2 regions of the Fictibacillus sp. b24 genome follow, and region 2 is predicted to be linked to the other one. Evidence: predicted binding sites of a transcription regulator. Region 2 holds the regulator's gene; the other holds the start of a gene.

Region 1 (3,213 bases), 400 kb from region 2:
TTCTGTTGGTGTCAGTTATGCGAGTGATAATACAGGACTGGGCGGTTTGATTGCATTCGCGATTGGTCTTCAGAACGCACCTGAGGGAATGCTTGTGGCACTTTTTTTGATTCATCAAAAGATGAACAGAATAAAAGCGTTCGTTATTGCAACGTTAACAGGTGCTGTTGAAATCGTCACCGCGATGCTTGGCTATCTTTTAACTTCGTATGTGGAGAACCTTGTGCCATATGGTCTTTCTTTTGCAGCCGGTGCTATGCTCTTTATCGTATACAAAGAGCTCATACCTGAAAGCCATGGAGACGGCCACGCGCGTTCTGCTACATTATCATTTATTGCGGGGCTATTGATCATGATCTACTTAACACAGATTTTCGGATGATAATAAAAGGCTGTTAAAAGACCTTTTTAAAATGGCGTAATTAAAAACTGGCCCTGCATCGGACCAGTTTTTTTATGCGTAATCAATATTCATAATTTCCGTGACTTTTAGGATATGCATCTTATCGGCCTCATCCATCACACGTAATTCCTTTTTGAATTCATCTACGTAATGAACCTGCCCCTTAAGCTCAGCACTTCTTCCTTTTTCAAAATACGTAAACTTTAATGTTTGATTCTCCTCCATCGCGACACAGATTGTCTCATTAAATTCTTCGTACTTTTGTTCATCTAGTTCGGGTTTTCGCTCGTAATCCAGACCGTCCTGATGTTCTCTTAACATTTTCACGTGTTCCGGCAGCATCATCGCCGTCCACTTAATAGTGCCTCTGTCACGAATCACTGTTCGCCCTCCTCCCTATGCCTTATGTCCGCCTAAAAGCCGGCTTCTGTATAAAGCTGTTCCTCCTTTTGTATAGGAAACAGCCCGCAAAAGAGAGTTGGAGCCGTGTTTTTGCCGAATATCGTCCATCACATAGCCAATTTTTCTTTTTTGTGGATGATCTAAAGAAAATAAAGTAAGCTGTGTTTCTGTATCTTCAGAGACGTTGGAAAGAGCGATTGAAATCTTGCGCACCGTCTCTCCCTGATAAAAAGTCCGAAGCAAATCCAGACAAACTTCATAGAGCTCCATCGTAATATTAGTTGGCTGATCGATTGATTTGGAACGGTGGAAGCCTCCTCCTCCTTCATCTTTGCTGTATCCTAATCCAAAGCTGATGGTCCTTCCTGCTTTTCTTGCCCGTCTAGCACGTCTTGCCACCTCTTCACACATCTCTAAAATGACATGTTTAATCTCGTTTAAATCTGTGTAATCTCGCAGTAAGATCTGGCTCTTTCCATAGCTGATCTGTCCTTGAAGAATAGGAGCTCCGATCTCAGACAGATCCACTCCCCATGCATGATAGTAGAGCTGATTTCCCATAACCCCAAACTTTTTCTCTAAAAGCTCCAGCGGATAGTGTGCCAGATCACCTACTTTTACAATCCCCATTCTGTTCAGCGTACGTTCCACCCGCGATCCGATACCCCACATCTGACTTAAAGGAGCTAGAGGCCATAGCTTCGTTTCTACATCTTCGTATCGCCATTCGGCTACGCCTTTTTTCTTTGCCTCTAGATCTAGACAAAGCTTTGACATGAGCATATTTGGACCGATTCCGATTGCACACGGTAATCCAAACTCTCGCCAGATGTCGCGGCGGATTCTTTCTGCGAGTTCTTGTGCGGTTCCCCATAATTTTTCTGTTCCATCGGCTTGAAGAAAACTTTCATCTACGCTGTATGTGTGTATGGACTCAGGCGGAACATAACGGTGCAGCAGTTTCGTGATCTCCATCGATCTCTCTAGAAAAAAAGCCATCTGTGCGTTTACGATGATGATGTCTTTATTTTTGGGGATTTCAAAAAGCCTGCTTCCTGTTCGGATACCAAAATCGGCTTTTAATCGCGGAGAAGCAGCAAGCACGACACTGCCTTGCCGTTCTGTATCCCCTACTACTGCCAAATGACACGTCAGCGGATTTAATCCTAAGCGCACAGCAGCACAGCTCGCATAAAAACTTTTCATATCCATACATAAGATGGTGCGCTTTGGCATTTCATCATAGTTCATTTGTCACAACTCCTTCGCCTTTTACGAACATCTGTTCCTTATATGTATACCCATTTTAACCGAATGTATGTTCTTATAACAATGGTAATTTTTTCAGCAAATTTTGCAGATTGACGTTTTTTACTCAAAAGTCTAGGATTTATAAGGAAAGACAGGTGGAAAAATGGACCGCTCTTTGTTAAGAAAAATGATTGTAAAAGCGTTGAAAGATTACTTATGGGAAGAAGAAGATTGCATATTAACAGATACTGAATGGAATGAGCTTGAGGAGAAGATCCTGGGGCAGATGAGCGAAGTGGATCAGAAAGAGGCTGTTTATACTATCATTCAAGACGTTGTTTATGAATTTTTTACAAATAAATAAACAGGTTCTGTATGAAAACAGAACCTGTGCTAAGTTAGGAGATTGAATCTGAGATCAATGTGGAGTTTCGGGTAGCAACCTCGAGTTTTAAGCTTCAATCCACATATTTTGGCCTTCAATCCACTAGTGCTCTTGATTCTCTTAATATGATGCTATACTTCCCACTCAATTAGTTAACATAATATAATTATAGTCGTCTACTTTTGACGAAACGATTTTCCGCCTAATGTTTCGATCAATTTTGGCATCACTTGGTACATTGTGCTCCCGACATTCATCCACCAAGGCAGATTAATCTCACGTACAGGACGTTCCAACGCCTTTACGATTTTTTCGGAAACATGGGAAGGCTGGAGCATCATTTTTTGAACATTTTTTACGTAATTTCCTGACTGGTCCGCAAGCGTAAAGAAATCTGTCGCTATTGGTCCCGGATTGATGGTTGTCACGTAGACCCCCTTATGAGCAACTTCGAGGCGCAACCCGTTTGAGAAACCTAGAACAGCATGTTTAGTAGCTGCATACACGCTTGATTTCGGTGTTGAGATCTTGCCGGCTTGTGAAGCGATATTCACGATGTGTCCGCTCCCTCTTTGAAGCATATGAGGTAGAAGTGCTCTCGTACACGCCATTAAACCGAGAACGTTCGTTGAAAACATACCCTCAATATTCTTCCAAGGTGACTCGGCAAATTCTTCGAAGATACCGTAGCCAGCGTTATTCACTAAAATATGTATGTGTGGATGTTCTTTTAAAATCTCCGAGAACACCTCATCCACGGTTTCTTGGTTTG
Region 2 (3,213 bases):
GAATGGATTCAAAATGGCGTTTCTTACCTGTCTTTAAGGCCTTGATAAGTTGGCTATATGCCTGGAGGTCGACCTCACCAAGGGAATTATGTGGCAACCCCTTAGAAAAGCTGCCAATTTTAGTTGGATACAATTGTTCGTCACCATTACATGGATGTTTAGTGAGAGGAAGTTTCATTTGGGAAGCCGCTGCCTCAAGACGAACTTGAAATGCTTTCTTATTGCGCTCCGTTGTATTTAAAGGACCGATTAAACAGTTTTTTTTATTATCAGACCTGTCGTTTTTTGTCATCTAATCACCTATTTATTTTATTTTATTTTGATACTAGGAATAAATCCTACTTTCTTCGATGTTAATATCTTTTTTTAATCTATTCTTTAGCCCCCTAATCTCTTACATCAATTGTTTCATTATATTCATTTTTTTTATATGAGAATAGGTTGTTCACCAATGCGATTTACCCAAATTACTCTTGTTAGACCGTGTACCTTAAGCAGGCGGAAGAAAAAGCCTATTCATATTTCGTGAAGGAAATCGGAAGAGAATGAAGGAAAATGAAAATATACTTAAATTGATTTTTTTTATAAAAAAACAAGCCGTTCATTTGTATTTACAGCTTGTCTAATCGCAAATATTCAAACTTAATGAATACTTCTATATACGCTTCACTTTAAAGGTGATCTTATTTGTTTAGATTTGTATTTTAATCCAATTTTCAACAATGGAATAATTTTTATCAAGTCAATAATCTTAGATATTTTTGATCCTATTGATTTTCAATTGAAAAGTGATTAATGAAATAACCCCTGACATATTTGTTGTCAGGGGATTATTGTTTATGCATTATAAGTATGAAAATGTTCCATTAAATTGGCATAATCGAAACGATTTGCTGGATACGAACAAAAAAAGTGGAGTCGTTACCAGCACTTAAAGCAATGTGATCGGGTTGTACTTCGACTAGTACACCTCTTATCGTATCTTTAGTTGTTTCTACAACTAGATCTTTACCTACTACGGATCGCAGGCGATTCACAACGAAGGGATCTACTAATGTCATATATTGAGTGTTACCATTTTGGTTTCTTGATTGTTCATAAGGATTATAGTACATGATTCATTCCTCCTATATGGGTATCCGTACACCTTATTCATACAGATGGCGAGTGGTGAGAGGAACTAACGATGATGCCATAAAAAAAGAGAAGCAGCTTAACATGAAGCTGCTTCTCTTTATGTTTAATTTTAATTAGTGAATACTTCTATATACTCCGATTACTTTACCTAGTATCGTACAGCTTTGCAGTATAATCGGCTCCATCGAGGAATTCTCTGGCTGCAGACGAATGTGATTACTTTCTTTAAAGAACCGTTTTACCGTTGCTTCGTCTTCATCAGTCATAGCTACGATGATATCTCCGTTATTGGCAGTAGGCTGTTGTTTTACAACAACTAAGTCCTTATTAAAAATACCTGCTTCAATCATACTGTCTCCGACTACAGACAGCATAAACACATTCTCGTCACCTACAACATGTTCAGGCAATGGAAAATATTCTTCTACGTTCTCGATCGCACTTATTGGAAGCCCCGCTGTTACTTTACCGATTACAGGGATAGAGACTGAACGAACGGAAGGAATATTGTCTTCAAGGCCTAATACTTCAATCGCTCTAGGTTTTGTTGGATCTCTGCGAATAAGCCCTTTTTTTTCAAGTCTAGCTAAATGTCCGTGAACTGTAGAGCTTGAAGCAAGACCTACCGCTTCCCCAATTTCTCGAACGGAAGGGGGATATCCTTTTTGTGAAACTTCCTCTTTTATGAAAGCCAGGATATCCAATTGTCGTCTGGATAACTTAGTCATTTTAAGCACCTCACCGAATTTTTTATCTATAAAAAGTATAGCATGGGGAATAAAGAGATACAAACATAAGTTCGAAAAATTAGTTGACACCGAACAAACGTTCCAGTTATTATAATATCATAAGATGCGAACAAACGTTTGTCGGAAGGGGATATCACAATGAAACAAGGGACAATGCATGTTATTGTATTTTTAGGGTTGTTAGGTGGTATATTTTTTACGTTATCAAATCTTGCATCACAAGAAGCTCAATATATTGAAGTAACCATACAAGAGGGAGATTCACTTTGGAGTCTTTCCGAAGAATATAACGCCAAACACCATTATTCCAACTGGGAGTTTATACAATGGGTCGAAAAGAAGAACAGCGTAAATGCGTCAGCTGTATTTCCAGGGCAGAAAGTAATCATACCAGTAAATAAATAGACAAAGCGGGTTTTGGGCAAATGAAAGCTATTATATACTGTAGAGTAAGTACTGAAAAAGAAGAACAACTCACATCTATTGAAAGACAGGAAGCTGAATTAAAAAAGTTAGCAAAACAATTTGGTTTTGAAGTAATAGCATGTTTTAGTGAGAGGGCAAGCGGATATTCGCTTGATCGCGAAGAATTATTAAACGTGCTTGATTTGGCAAGAGACGGTGAAATTAACTGCCTCCTCATTCAAGATGATACTCGGCTAGGAAGAGGAAAGGCAAAGATGGCTATTCTCCATCAGTTAATGAAATACAATATTAAAGTTTATACACTGTCCAATAACGGAGAATACACGTTGACTGAAGCAGATGAAATGGTGCTGGAGATCGTCTCCACTGTGGAAGAGTATCAACGTAAGCTTCACAATATGAAAATAAGGCGCGGCATGAGAAAAGCGGTTAAAGATGGTTATAAACCGCAGAGGAATTTAAGTAACAACACAAGTGGCGGGCGAGACAAAAAAGAAGTGCCAATTTCTGAAATTGTTCGCTTAAAGAACATGAAACTGACTTTTCATGACATAGCATTAACGCTAAAAGGATTAGGTTTCAATGTATCAAAAGCCACCGTACATAGAAGATACAAAGAACACATGGAAAATACAGATAACTAGAAATTCCTTTCATACTGCTGTAGGATAGAATGAAGAATGCTGCAAAAGGAGTTTTTAAATCATGTTATCAAAAGATAAAATGCAAAGAATAAATGAACTGTCTAGAAAGTCAAAACAAACGGAATTGACATCAGCAGAAAAAGCAGAACAAAAAAAGTTAAGAGAAGAGTATTTACAAGTCTTCCGCAAGTCTTTCGTTCAAGATCTGCACGGTATGACTTTTGTAGACCCTAACGGTGATGATGTAACACCTGAAA

The links. Region 2 encodes LexA, which represses DNA repair genes until DNA is damaged. Its sites were predicted from a motif close to CGAACATATGTTCG; they were not measured.
Region 1: the regulator LexA is predicted to act here: its motif matches at 2,117-2,130, upstream of QUF49_RS08380 (DNA polymerase thumb domain-containing protein).

Annotation. Positions count from the first base shown of each region.
Region 1 is NZ_JAUCES010000005.1:1,629,876-1,633,088, reverse strand. It holds gene QUF49_RS08390 (ZIP family metal transporter) at 1-382, shown strand, start outside; gene QUF49_RS08385 (YolD-like family protein) at 455-784, opposite strand; gene QUF49_RS08380 (DNA polymerase thumb domain-containing protein) at 800-2,056, opposite strand; gene QUF49_RS08375 (YqzH family protein) at 2,220-2,420, shown strand; gene QUF49_RS08370 (SDR family NAD(P)-dependent oxidoreductase) at 2,618-3,213, opposite strand, start outside.
Region 2 is NZ_JAUCES010000005.1:2,028,639-2,031,851, reverse strand. It holds gene QUF49_RS10470 (vanadium-dependent haloperoxidase) at 1-292, opposite strand, end outside; gene QUF49_RS10465 (YuzF family protein) at 867-1,115, opposite strand; gene lexA (transcriptional repressor LexA) at 1,251-1,865, opposite strand; gene yneA (cell division suppressor protein YneA) at 2,025-2,291, shown strand; gene QUF49_RS10450 (YneB family resolvase-like protein) at 2,312-2,956, shown strand; gene QUF49_RS10445 (DUF896 domain-containing protein) at 3,018-3,213, shown strand, end outside.